Regions from separate parts of the Bacillus sp. SORGH_AS_0510 genome, predicted to be linked through region 4. Evidence: a T-box and tRNA genes for the amino acid it is inferred to sense, from the RefSeq annotation. Region 4 holds a T-box; the other regions hold tRNA genes.

Region 1 (3,194 bases), 1.5 Mb from region 4:
TTTGGAAAACCTTTTTGTCACCAAGCGACCTTTAACCCGAGATTGCGATCAACAGGAGGAAGGTATCTACTTAGTACACATAATATAGAAATCAATAGAAAATACTTAGAACAGTTAGGGGAAAATGAGTTAATCGGCATCATTAAACACGAGCTATGTCATTATCATCTCCATCTTGAGAGGAAGGGCTATCAACATAAAGATGCAGACTTTAAAGCGCTCTTGAAAAAAGTAAATGCTCCTCGATTTTGCTCGCAACTTCCTAATAAACAAGTGAAACGTTCACCAAAAAAGCTTTTAATATATCAGTGCTCGAATTGTAAGCAGACTTATACAAGAAAGAGAAGTATTAATACCAGTAGATATGTATGTGGAAAGTGCCGTGGTAAGCTTGTAAAAGCAAGGGAAGTAACTTTAAATTAGAGAGAAGAATTTGGGATTAAAATTTCTTACAAAACTATGTTGACTTTCTGTTTAACGGTCATTATAATGTAAAGAGTCGACAGGGCAATAACCCATGTTGAGACGAAATAAGTATTATTCCGCAGTAGCTCAGTGGTAGAGCTATCGGCTGTTAACCGATCGGTCGTAGGTTCGAGTCCTACCTGCGGAGCCATTATGGGGAAGTACTCAAGAGGCTGAAGAGGCGCCCCTGCTAAGGGTGTAGGTCGGGTAACCGGCGCGAGGGTTCAAATCCCTCCTTCTCCGCCATAATATCTTTACGGCCCTTTGGTCAAGCGGTTAAGACACCGCCCTTTCACGGCGGTAACACGGGTTCGAATCCCGTAAGGGTCATCAGGGACGGGGAGTGACTTTAACTCATTTCCTGTTTCTTAATCTTTATAGTTTCTTATTTAATAAATATTGGGCTATAGCCAAGCGGTAAGGCATCGCACTTTGACTGCGACATGCGTTGGTTCAAATCCAGCTAGCCCAGCCATTTTTCTTTTATTGACCATCTGACTAACGGTATAAAAGATTAGTGAAACATCTTAGTATGAGCCATTAGCTCAGTTGGTAGAGCATCTGACTTTTAATCAGAGGGTCGAAGGTTCGAGTCCTTCATGGCTCACCATTTTAATTAATATGCGGGTGTGGCGGAATTGGCAGACGCACCAGACTTAGGATCTGGCGCCGCAAGGCGTGGGGGTTCGACTCCCTTCACCCGCACCAACCAAACATTTCCTCTTGTAATAAAGTGGTTATCGTGTTATGATAGTTTTTGTCGCTAATTATAACGCGGTCGTGGCGGAATGGCAGACGCGCTAGGTTGAGGGCCTAGTGGGGGCAACCCCGTGGAGGTTCAAGTCCTCTCGGCCGCACTAAAAACTTTATTGACAAACCAAACTGAGTATGATATACTTTAAAAGTTGATTTTAAAAGATGCGCCCGTAGCTCAATTGGATAGAGCGTCTGACTACGGATCAGAAGGTTATGGGTTCGACTCCTTTCGGGCGCGCCATTCTTATTACGGGAAGTAGCTCAGCTTGGTAGAGCACTTGGTTTGGGACCAAGGGGTCGCAGGTTCGAATCCTGTCTTCCCGACCATTTGAATTTTAATATGCGGGTGTAGTTTAATGGTAAAACCTCAGCCTTCCAAGCTGATGTCGTGGGTTCGATTCCCATCACCCGCTCCAATTTATACCTTTAAATTGTTCTTTGAAAACTAAACAAACAAAAACGTCAACAAACAATAATATTTAACTTCTTAATTGAAGTTAGCCAACGTAACAAAATGAGCTAATCAACTTTCTTGGAGAGTTTGATCCTGGCTCAGGACGAACGCTGGCGGCGTGCCTAATACATGCAAGTCGAGCGAACCACTTCGGTGGTTAGCGGCGGACGGGTGAGTAACACGTGGGCAACCTGCCTGTAAGACTGGGATAACACCGGGAAACCGGTGCTAATACCGGATAATCCTTTTCCTCACATGAGGAGAAGTTGAAAGTCGGTTTCGGCTGACACTTACAGATGGGCCCGCGGCGCATTAGCTAGTTGGTGAGGTAACGGCTCACCAAGGCGACGATGCGTAGCCGACCTGAGAGGGTGATCGGCCACACTGGGACTGAGACACGGCCCAGACTCCTACGGGAGGCAGCAGTAGGGAATCTTCCACAATGGACGAAAGTCTGATGGAGCAACGCCGCGTGAGCGATGAAGGCCTTCGGGTCGTAAAGCTCTGTTGTTAGGGAAGAACAAGTACCGGAGTAACTGCCGGTACCTTGACGGTACCTAACCAGAAAGCCACGGCTAACTACGTGCCAGCAGCCGCGGTAATACGTAGGTGGCAAGCGTTGTCCGGAATTATTGGGCGTAAAGCGCGCGCAGGCGGTCCTTTAAGTCTGATGTGAAAGCCCACGGCTCAACCGTGGAGGGTCATTGGAAACTGGGGGACTTGAGTGCAGAAGAGGAAAGCGGAATTCCACGTGTAGCGGTGAAATGCGTAGAGATGTGGAGGAACACCAGTGGCGAAGGCGGCTTTCTGGTCTGTAACTGACGCTGAGGCGCGAAAGCGTGGGGAGCAAACAGGATTAGATACCCTGGTAGTCCACGCCGTAAACGATGAGTGCTAAGTGTTAGGGGGTTTCCGCCCCTTAGTGCTGCAGCTAACGCATTAAGCACTCCGCCTGGGGAGTACGGCCGCAAGGCTGAAACTCAAAGGAATTGACGGGGGCCCGCACAAGCGGTGGAGCATGTGGTTTAATTCGAAGCAACGCGAAGAACCTTACCAGGTCTTGACATCCTCTGACACTCCTAGAGATAGGACTTTCCCCTTCGGGGGACAGAGTGACAGGTGGTGCATGGTTGTCGTCAGCTCGTGTCGTGAGATGTTGGGTTAAGTCCCGCAACGAGCGCAACCCTTGATCTTAGTTGCCAGCATTCAGTTGGGCACTCTAAGGTGACTGCCGGTGACAAACCGGAGGAAGGTGGGGATGACGTCAAATCATCATGCCCCTTATGACCTGGGCTACACACGTGCTACAATGGATGGTACAAAGGGCTGCAAGACCGCGAGGTTTAGCCAATCCCATAAAACCATTCTCAGTTCGGATTGTAGGCTGCAACTCGCCTACATGAAGCCGGAATCGCTAGTAATCGCGGATCAGCATGCCGCGGTGAATACGTTCCCGGGCCTTGTACACACCGCCCGTCACACCACGAGAGTTTGTAACACCCGAAGTCGGTGGGGTAAC
Region 2 (3,194 bases), 2.5 Mb from region 4:
GTCACCCGTTTATCTATGTCTGGCTCTTCAAAACCCGATTGAAACCCAAGTTCTTTTTGTCTAATTAATCGATTTTTCAATTCACCGAACACATCTGCAGTTGTAAAACCGATCTTATCAATCCCAATTTCCTTACTATAGGCAACAAGTTCTTTCTTTAGTTGTTTGACGTCCATAGTTTAATTCCTCCTTTCCCTAAAGTTGTTTATATTAATTGTTTTAATTTTTGGTTGCACATCTATATATGATAAACTAATTTAAATGAATTTTGGAGGTGGAATGGTTGGAAATTCAACTCTCACAAGAAATAATAGAACGAATACCTGACTTTAAACTGGGTGTAATTGAATATAATAACATAATTGTCAGTGATTCACCCCAAATGCTAAGGGGGAGACTCCAGCTATTCCAGGAGTCTATTTATTTTGATTTAGAAAATAAACCTGTGACAGAGTTGCCTGGATTACAGGAATGGCGCTCTATTTTTAAACAGAATGATAAGGATCCTAACCGGTATCGTCCATCTGTAGAAGCCTTATATAGGAGAATACAGAAACAGAACTACCTCTCGTCCGTACAAAGTGCCATTGATATTAATAATTTTTTCTCCCTACAATATCAAGTGCCTATTGGAATCTATGACCAGAAATGTTTGAATGGCCCCGTTACTATTCGCTTTGGGGGTGTTGGTGAGGAGTATATGGGCTTAAATGGACGTTTAAATTCCTTACATAACCTTATTGTCTCATCTGATGAAGAAGGTGCTTTCGGAAGTCCTTTTGTAGACTCAGATCGTACACCAGTGACTTTTGATACTAAAGAAGCCCTACAACTGATCTATTTAAGACCTTCTACTGACATTCAAAATGCAGAAAGGCTAACTGAGTCGCTCATGAACATGTTTACACAAGTACATGGTGGAGAAGCATCCTATCATATCCTTAAATGATGCCATACAGGCATAATTATATATATATAGGCTGTGTTAAAGAATGTGTTAAAGGACATAGTTGACTTTTATACCCTGTTGATTGGAGCGGAAGGCACGAAGAAGCCTGTGGGAGTGCGGGTCAGGGGAGACCCCGCAGGCGCAAGCGCCGAGGAGGCTCGCCGAAACGCCCACGAACCGCTCGTGCCTGGAGTGCAAATCAACAGACAAGTTTACAAAGCCTATATATAAAGAAAAAACGCAATGCATCGTTCTCTAGGTAACGATACACTGCGTTAGTTAATATGTATGGAGCGGGTGATGAGAATCGAACTCACGACATCAGCTTGGAAGGCTGAGGTTTTACCATTAAACTACACCCGCATAATTTTTTGACAACTTTTTGAACGATTTGACCCTTACAATGTTACACACTTTTTTATTAATCGTCAAGTGGTTTTTGCGAATTATGTCGAATGGCCCCTAAAAAACTTCGGATGTTTTCAGGTAACAACATAGAATGGTGACCAATATCGCTTACTCTTACCTCTACTGGTAACATTGGCTGCTTCTACGTTACCGTCTCGCTTTCATTTACCTATTTGGGACACGTAGATCCCTTCTACGTTACCGTACTCGCTTATTTTTACCTATCTCGGGTACGTACACATTTAATTAAATTCCTTTTACACAAAAAACACTTCCTATAATCAAATAGGAAGTGTTTTGCATTGATACCGGTGGTCGGGGTCGAACCGACACTCCAGAGGAACACGATTTTGAGTCGTGCGCGTCTGCCAATTCCGCCACACCGGCATATTAAAATATTTTGTAAATCAGTGCCGAGGACCGGAATCGAACCGGTACGGTAGTCACCTACCGCAGGATTTTAAGTCCTGTGCGTCTGCCAGTTCCGCCACCCCGGCGTATATAAAAAGTAGATTATGCACTGTATAAATTTTTATGGAGGCGGCAACCGGATTCGAACCGGTGGTAAAGGTTTTGCAGACCTCTGCCTTACCACTTGGCTATGCCGCCGTAAATTATGGAGCGGAAGACGGGATTCGAACCCGCGACCCCCACCTTGGCAAGGTGGTGTTCTACCACTGAACTACTTCCGCAAAATGGCTGGGCTAGCTGGATTTGAACCAACGCATGTCGCAGTCAAAGTGCGATGCCTTACCGCTTGGCTATAGCCCAATGCTCAATTAATTAAAAAATATTATGGGGCGACTGATGGGAATCGAACCCACGAATGCCTGAACCACAATCAGGTGCGTTAACCACTTCGCCACAATCGCCACAATATTATTGGCAGGGGTAGTAGGAATCGAACCCACACCAAAGGTTTTGGAGACCTTCGTTCTACCTTTAAACTATACCCCTATATATGGTGGAGGGGGACGGATTCGAACCGCCGAACCCGGAGGGAGCGGATTTACAGTCCGCCGCGTTTAGCCACTTCGCTACCCCTCCACATATAAAATGTTTCATAAAAATTAATGGTGGCTCAGGACGGAATCGAACCGCCGACACAAGGATTTTCAGTCCTTTGCTCTACCGACTGAGCTACTGAGCCAACATATGGCGGTCTGGACGGGACTCGAACCCGCGACCTCCTGCGTGACAGGCAGGCATTCTAACCAACTGAACTACCAGACCATATTGCGGGGACAGGATTTGAACCTGCGACCTTCGGGTTATGAGCCCGACGAGCTACCAGACTGCTCCACCCCGCGACGGTAAAAAATATTACTAATGTTAATGCCCATAGTTTGTATGGACTGTATCAATCTCAGTTAGTATATTCAAGTAGTAACTCGATTGATACAACTCGCAGATTATTCACGGATGCAACGCTCGTTGCTCCACCCCGCGACAATAATATTGATGGTGGAGGATGACGGGATCGAACCGCCGACCCTCTGCTTGTAAGGCAGATGCTCTCCCAGCTGAGCTAATCCTCCATAATGGTGACCCCTACGGGATTCGAACCCGTGTTACCGCCGTGAAAGGGCGGTGTCTTAACCGCTTGACCAAGGGGCCATATCGCAATAAATTTAATGGCGGAGAGCAAGGGATTTGAACCCTTGAGACAGGGTTACCCGCCTACACGATTTCCAATCGTGCTCCTTCGGCCACTCGGACAGCTCTCCAAAAGAAATGGCTCCGCAGGTAGGACTCGAACCTACGACCGATCGGTTAACAGCCGATAGCTCTACCACTGAGCTACTGCGGAATATTTTAAAACAGCCTGGCAACGTCC
Region 3 (3,194 bases), 880 kb from region 4:
GGCGGTCGCCTCCTAAAGAGTAACGGAGGCGCCCAAAGGTTCCCTCAGAATGGTTGGAAATCATTCGTAGAGTGTAAAGGCACAAGGGAGCTTGACTGCGAGACCTACAAGTCGAGCAGGGACGAAAGTCGGGCTTAGTGATCCGGTGGTTCCGCATGGAAGGGCCATCGCTCAACGGATAAAAGCTACCCCGGGGATAACAGGCTTATCTCCCCCAAGAGTCCACATCGACGGGGAGGTTTGGCACCTCGATGTCGGCTCATCGCATCCTGGGGCTGTAGTCGGTCCCAAGGGTTGGGCTGTTCGCCCATTAAAGCGGTACGCGAGCTGGGTTCAGAACGTCGTGAGACAGTTCGGTCCCTATCCGTCGTGGGCGCAGGAAATTTGAGAGGAGCTGTCCTTAGTACGAGAGGACCGGGATGGACGCACCGCTGGTGTACCAGTTGTCTTGCCAAAGGCATCGCTGGGTAGCTATGTGCGGACGGGATAAGTGCTGAAAGCATCTAAGCATGAAGCCCCCCTCAAGATGAGATTTCCCATAGCGTCAAGCTAGTAAGAACCCTGAAAGATGATCAGGTTGATAGGTCAGAGGTGGAAGCGTGGTAACATGTGGAGCTGACTGATACTAATCGTTCGAGGACTTAACCAAGTTTTAAAGCGAACTCAATTGTTTATTGAATTTTCTTCTACATTATCTAGTTTTGAGGGAATGAACTCTCAATGAGCACAGTTCATTGAACTAGTTTCATAAATCATAGTACATTGAATGTCTGCTCCTGCGCCATAGCATAATCGAAGATGCATATCTTCAGCTCGTCGCAGCCCGCAAGGAAGAATATTCAGTGTAGTAGGCCTGGTAACTATGGCGAGAAGGTCACACCCGTTCCCATACCGAACACGGAAGTTAAGCTTCTCAGCGCCGATGGTAGTTGGGACGAAAGTCCCTGTGAGAGTAGGACGTTGCCAGGCTATCTTTTATATGGAGGATTAGCTCAGCTGGGAGAGCATCTGCCTTACAAGCAGAGGGTCGGCGGTTCGATCCCGTCATCCTCCACCATATATTTCTAACTATTGCCGGTGTAGCTCAATTGGTAGAGCACGACCGAAAAAGCTTCCTGAATAATCTTCAGCATACTGACCGAGCTACTACTTGATTAAGCTTTCTGAGGTCAGGATGACGATAACATAGAAAGCGTGTACAATCTAATATTTTTTTCCAAACTATTTGCCGGTGTAGCTCAATTGGTAGAGCACGACCGAAAAAGCTTCCTGAATAATCTTCAGCATACTGACCGAGCTACTACTTGATTAAGCTTTCTGAGGTCAGGATGACGATAACATAGAAAGCGTGTACAATCTAATACTTTTTTCCAAACTATTTGCCGGTGTAGCTCAATTGGTAGAGCAACTGACTTGTAATCAGTAGGTTGGGGGTTCAAGTCCTCTCGCCGGCACCATTCTTCATTGATTTTTCTTATGTGAAGCATATCAAACCAGTTGTTTTTTACTTCATTTCATTAATTATGCGGGTGTGGCGGAATTGGCAGACGCACCAGACTTAGGATCTGGCGCCGCAAGGCGTGGGGGTTCGACTCCCTTCACCCGCACCATTTAATCTAATATGCGGAAGTAGTTCAGTGGTAGAACACCACCTTGCCAAGGTGGGGGTCGCGGGTTCGAATCCCGTCTTCCGCTCTCAAATTGCCGGGGTGGCGGAACTGGCAGACGCACAGGACTTAAAATCCTGCGGTAGGTGACTACCGTACCGGTTCGATTCCGGTCCTCGGCACCATATATATTTTACGGGAAGTAGCTCAGCTTGGTAGAGCACTTGGTTTGGGACCAAGGGGTCGCAGGTTCGAATCCTGTCTTCCCGACCATTTTTCATTTTGGGGCCTTAGCTCAGCTGGGAGAGCGCCTGCTTTGCACGCAGGAGGTCAGCGGTTCGATCCCGCTAGGCTCCACTTATAAACTGATAAACAATATGGCGGTGTAGCTCAGCTGGCTAGAGCGTACGGTTCATACCCGTAAGGTCGGGGGTTCGATCCCCTCCGCCGCTATTTAAAATGGAGGAATACCCAAGTCCGGCTGAAGGGATCGGTCTTGAAAACCGACAGGCGGGTTAAACCGCGCGGGGGTTCGAATCCCTCTTCCTCCGCCATTTTATCATTTATACATACATGGAGGGGTAGCGAAGTGGCTAAACGCGGCGGACTGTAAATCCGCTCCCTCTGGGTTCGGCGGTTCGAATCCGTCCCCCTCCACCATTTTAGGGGTATAGTTTAAAGGTAGAACGAAGGTCTCCAAAACCTTTGGTGTGGGTTCGATTCCTACTACCCCTGTAAAACATACTTTTGTAAATCCAACTTTTAGTTGGATTTTTTTATTTTAAATGCCTTTCAACTATTTTGTTTACAATTAATATAGAAGGTCAAAACTTCTGTCATTTGCACTACCGATTTGAGTACCAATTTTATCGATCTTTTAAAGCTGGATTCCCGCATCTATGATAAAGAGGATCCGCACTAATCGGTTGGGGAATCAGGCTAAGAACGAGTTTATAAATAGACGGAGAAATTCCGCTTATTTAGAATTTATTAGTAAAAAACGCTAAAATAGAGGGGAAAATTCCGCCTATTGACTCGAAAAGTGCGAAAATAGGGAATTTTTCTCTGCATAAGCGGAAAATCTCCGCTTATTTTACTTTTGCTGCCTACGTAATTATGGAAAAGACATCTTATTATTCGCCAATTACTATAACGAGTTTTACTTTATTCTATTACAAAAACGATGCCAATACGATTGCCATTTCGGCACGTATTTTAAGAAAAGCACCTCAAAACAGAACCTGTTACTATTTTGTTGGATTTCTTGATTAAGTAAAACACGAATAAGTATATCAGTGATATAATGGGAGTACATACATATATTGGGGGATTAGCATCTATGACTGAGGAAAAAAAGCTATTTACAAAGAAAAATCTAAAAAAAAAAGTGGATCATAGCTTCAATAATTGCCTTAGTTATTGCCATTGGTGGATACACAACGAATATGATTATAGATAATAGATATAGCTATGAGGCAAAGAAGTTTGTAAAAGAACATCCAAAAGAAGCAATCGCTTTTGCAAAAAAAGTGGATAAAATAGACTATGATATTAAGATAAATTCCTCGAAGCAGACGTTTTAGCAAC
Region 4 (3,194 bases):
TACAAAGTTGGCGGAATTCCATACAAAGTTGGCGGAATAAACTGCAAAATCGGCGGAATTCCATACAAAGCTGGCGGAATAAATCGCAAGTTTGGCGGAATTAACTAAAACTCCATAAATTGACTTGAAATGAAGCAAACATTTACCTGGAGCTGGCAATGAAAAATATTGCACTTCCTCCGAAAAAGGAATAATATAATTCTTTGGGAATTGAATCAGCTTATTGTAAAGGAGCGTTTTTCATGCCACGAGCCTTATGGCTTTTAATCATTGGGATGGCAGTGAATGTAACAGGCTCTTCTTTTTTATGGCCTTTAAATACAATTTATATTCACGATCATTTAGGTAAATCATTATCCGTTGCTGGAGTTGTCTTGATGCTGAACTCGGCAGCAAGTGTCATTGGAAATCTGTATGGCGGCAGTCTATTTGATAAAATAGGTGGCTATAAATCTATTATATTGGGAATAGGTATTACGCTCGTTGCTCTAGTTGGCTTGACATTCTGGCATGGCTGGCCAGCATATATAGTGTTTTTAACCATCATCGGTTTTGGGTCTGGGGTAGTTTTTCCGGCCATGTATGCGATGGCGGGAACCGTTTGGGTCGAGGGCGGACGCAAAGCCTTTAATGCCATTTATGTAGCACAAAATTTGGGGGTAGCCGTAGGTGCGGCTCTTGGAGGGATTGTGGCAGATTATTCTTTCCAACTCATCTTCCTTGCCAATACAATTATGTATATCATTTTTCTTTTCATAGCTGTATTCGGCTATAAAGGAATTGCTACAGCTTCAGCTAAGCCAATACCAAGTGACACAGAAGGACCAGTAATAAAAAACAGAAACAATTTGCGAGCTTTATTAATCCTGTGCTTAGGGTATTTACTTTGCTGGGTTGCATATGTTCAATGGTCAACAACGATTTCATCTTATACACAGGAAATCAACATTTCCCTAAGCCAGTATAGCTTGTTATGGACAATAAATGGTGCCATTATCGTCTTAGGGCAGCCGCTGTTAAATGGAGTTATGAAGCGTCTTTCTGCCTCATTGAAGCTTCAAATCCTCATCGGTATTGGCATTTTTATTGTTTCGTTCATTGTGGCAGGAAAGGCAAATGCTTTTTCTGGTTTCTTAGTTGCGATGATTATCTTAACAATAGGGGAAATGTTTATCTGGCCTGCTGTACCAACTGTTGCCTTTAACCTAGCTCCAAAAGGACGAGAAGGCTTCTATCAAGGAATCGTTAACAGCACTGCTACAGGTGGAAGAATGGTTGGCCCTCTATTAGGAGGAATAATCGTAGACTATTACGATATTTCAGCTTTATTCCTCGTCCTAATTGGATTATTTATCATGGCCATCATCACCACTTTACTCTATGACCGTAGCATAAAAACAGTGGTGTCAGGCACCATCCGTGGACAAATGTAGGAATTTGTCCATTCCACATGGACAGTGAGGCAAAGGGTTATTTTCCTTTGTCTTTTTTGTTTAAAACTCAAGCTATTGGTCTATTATGAAATTAGGCTATTTGTTTACTTGCATACTTATGATAAATTTAATACAATAACCGTAATACTTCATATTGAAAAGACAGTGACTAGGAGTAGTAGTGGTCCATACCCGTATTTAGAGAGTTGGCGGCTGGTGAAAGTCAACCGGGTACATCATGAACTCGCCTTTGAGTTGCAAGCATGAAGGAATAGTAATGCTTGCCGTATTCCGCGTTAAGGATGAATGAAGTGAGTGCATGAGCACTAATGTGGGTGGTACCGCGGGAAGATACATACAATCCTCTCGTCCCTTTTGGGGATGAGGGGATTTTTTTATGCTTTGGCTTTGTTAATGAACTTTGTTTATTTTTACAACCTGTTGATTGGAGCGGAAATCAACAGGATAGTTAACAGAGCCTATTTTTTACTAGGAGGAAACAGACATGAGTTTCGATCATCAACAAATCGAAAAGAAGTGGCAACAGAAATGGGAAGTAGAAAAAACATTTAAAACAAGTGAAGAGTATGATAAACGCAAATTCTACGCGTTAGATATGTTTCCATATCCATCAGGTGCCGGTCTACACGTGGGACACCCAGAAGGGTACACTGCAACCGATATTCTTTCACGCTTAAAGCGGATGCAAGGCTATAATGTCCTTCACCCAATGGGCTGGGATGCGTTTGGTTTACCAGCAGAACAATACGCATTGGATACAGGTAACGATCCGGCTGAATTTACAGCGAAAAATATTGATACGTTCCGTCGTCAAATCAAAGCATTAGGTTTCTCCTACGATTGGGACCGTGAAGTAAACACAACAGATCCTGAATACTATAAGTGGACACAGTGGATCTTCTTAAAGCTTTACGAAAAGGGGTTAGCCTATATTGATGAAGTAGCTGTAAACTGGTGCCCGGCACTTGGTACCGTTTTGGCAAACGAAGAAGTAATTGATGGAAAGAGTGAACGTGGAGGACATCCAGTTGAACGCCGCCCAATGAAACAGTGGATGTTAAAAATCACAGCTTATGGCGACCGTTTATTAGAAGACCTTGAAGAACTTGATTGGCCTGAAAGCTTAAAAGAAATGCAGCGCAACTGGATTGGGCGCTCAGAAGGGGCAGAAGTAAACTTCCAAATTGATGGACACAGCGAAACGTTTACGGTCTTCACAACTCGTCCAGATACATTATTCGGTGCAACCTATGCGGTTCTAGCCCCAGAGCATTCCTTTGTTGATAAAATCACTACAGATGAACAGCGTGCGGCTGTAGAAGCGTACCTTGATAAGGTAAAAACAAAGAGTGACCTTGAGCGTACAGATCTTGCCAAGGAAAAAACGGGTGTCTTCACTGGTGCCTATGCGATCAACCCAGCAAATGGTGAGAAAATGCCAATCTGGATCGCGGATTATGTACTAGTAAGCTACGGAACTGGTGCAATCATGGCAGTCCCTGCACATGACGAGCGTGATTTTGAATTTGCGAAAGAATTTAATTTACCAATCAAACCAGTAGTAGCTGGCGGCGATGTCGAGAAAGAAGCGTACACTGGTGACGGTGAACATATCAATTCTGAGTTCTTAAATGGTTTAAACAAAGAAGAAGCCATTTCAAAAATGATTGCTTGGTTAGAAGAAAAAGGAATTGGAACCAAGAAAGTAACTTTCCGTTTACGTGACTGGTTGTTCAGCCG

The links. The T-box of region 4 lies ahead of leuS (leucine--tRNA ligase). A T-box ahead of a tRNA ligase gene usually reads a tRNA of that ligase, here a tRNA-Leu.
Region 1: it has a tRNA-Leu gene. The T-box ahead of leuS (leucine--tRNA ligase) is inferred to sense a tRNA for this amino acid. The anticodon was not compared.
Region 2: it has a tRNA-Leu gene. The T-box ahead of leuS (leucine--tRNA ligase) is inferred to sense a tRNA for this amino acid. The anticodon was not compared.
Region 3: it has a tRNA-Leu gene. The T-box ahead of leuS (leucine--tRNA ligase) is inferred to sense a tRNA for this amino acid. The anticodon was not compared.

The regions. Positions count from the first base shown of each region.
Region 1 covers NZ_JAUTAU010000001.1:3,126-6,319, reverse strand. Annotated here, with positions in the region: gene QE429_RS00065 (SprT family protein) at 1-423, shown strand, start outside; tRNA gene QE429_RS00060 (tRNA-Asn) at 542-616, shown strand; tRNA gene QE429_RS00055 (tRNA-Ser) at 621-711, shown strand; tRNA gene QE429_RS00050 (tRNA-Glu) at 724-795, shown strand; tRNA gene QE429_RS00045 (tRNA-Gln) at 866-940, shown strand; tRNA gene QE429_RS00040 (tRNA-Lys) at 1,000-1,075, shown strand; tRNA gene QE429_RS00035 (tRNA-Leu) at 1,089-1,173, shown strand; tRNA gene QE429_RS00030 (tRNA-Leu) at 1,240-1,322, shown strand; tRNA gene QE429_RS00025 (tRNA-Arg) at 1,386-1,462, shown strand; tRNA gene QE429_RS00020 (tRNA-Pro) at 1,472-1,548, shown strand; tRNA gene QE429_RS00015 (tRNA-Gly) at 1,564-1,637, shown strand; rRNA gene QE429_RS00010 (16S ribosomal RNA) at 1,751-3,194, shown strand, end outside.
Region 2 covers NZ_JAUTAU010000001.1:4,068,861-4,072,054, forward strand. Annotated here, with positions in the region: gene queG (tRNA epoxyqueuosine(34) reductase QueG) at 1-176, opposite strand, end outside; gene QE429_RS20720 (B3/B4 domain-containing protein) at 284-949, shown strand; tRNA gene QE429_RS20725 (tRNA-Gly) at 1,239-1,312, opposite strand; tRNA gene QE429_RS20730 (tRNA-Leu) at 1,664-1,744, opposite strand; tRNA gene QE429_RS20735 (tRNA-Leu) at 1,769-1,854, opposite strand; tRNA gene QE429_RS20740 (tRNA-Cys) at 1,893-1,966, opposite strand; tRNA gene QE429_RS20745 (tRNA-Gly) at 1,975-2,049, opposite strand; tRNA gene QE429_RS20750 (tRNA-Gln) at 2,054-2,128, opposite strand; tRNA gene QE429_RS20755 (tRNA-His) at 2,154-2,229, opposite strand; tRNA gene QE429_RS20760 (tRNA-Trp) at 2,241-2,314, opposite strand; tRNA gene QE429_RS20765 (tRNA-Tyr) at 2,320-2,404, opposite strand; tRNA gene QE429_RS20770 (tRNA-Phe) at 2,432-2,507, opposite strand; tRNA gene QE429_RS20775 (tRNA-Asp) at 2,514-2,590, opposite strand; tRNA gene QE429_RS20780 (tRNA-Met) at 2,594-2,667, opposite strand; tRNA gene QE429_RS20785 (tRNA-Val) at 2,820-2,895, opposite strand; tRNA gene QE429_RS20790 (tRNA-Glu) at 2,900-2,974, opposite strand; tRNA gene QE429_RS20795 (tRNA-Ser) at 2,993-3,084, opposite strand; tRNA gene QE429_RS20800 (tRNA-Asn) at 3,093-3,167, opposite strand; rRNA gene rrf (5S ribosomal RNA) at 3,181-3,194, opposite strand, start outside.
Region 3 covers NZ_JAUTAU010000001.1:2,409,891-2,413,084, forward strand. Annotated here, with positions in the region: rRNA gene QE429_RS12375 (23S ribosomal RNA) at 1-649, shown strand, start outside; rRNA gene rrf (5S ribosomal RNA) at 853-969, shown strand; tRNA gene QE429_RS12385 (tRNA-Val) at 982-1,057, shown strand; tRNA gene QE429_RS12390 (tRNA-Thr) at 1,382-1,457, shown strand; tRNA gene QE429_RS12395 (tRNA-Leu) at 1,526-1,610, shown strand; tRNA gene QE429_RS12400 (tRNA-Gly) at 1,624-1,695, shown strand; tRNA gene QE429_RS12405 (tRNA-Leu) at 1,704-1,792, shown strand; tRNA gene QE429_RS12410 (tRNA-Pro) at 1,804-1,880, shown strand; tRNA gene QE429_RS12415 (tRNA-Ala) at 1,892-1,964, shown strand; tRNA gene QE429_RS12420 (tRNA-Met) at 1,987-2,060, shown strand; tRNA gene QE429_RS12425 (tRNA-Ser) at 2,069-2,161, shown strand; tRNA gene QE429_RS12430 (tRNA-Tyr) at 2,183-2,267, shown strand; tRNA gene QE429_RS12435 (tRNA-Trp) at 2,272-2,342, shown strand.
Region 4 covers NZ_JAUTAU010000001.1:1,533,532-1,536,725, forward strand. Annotated here, with positions in the region: gene QE429_RS07805 (MDR family MFS transporter) at 243-1,433, shown strand; T-box leader at 1,590-1,810, shown strand; gene leuS (leucine--tRNA ligase) at 1,939-3,194, shown strand, end outside.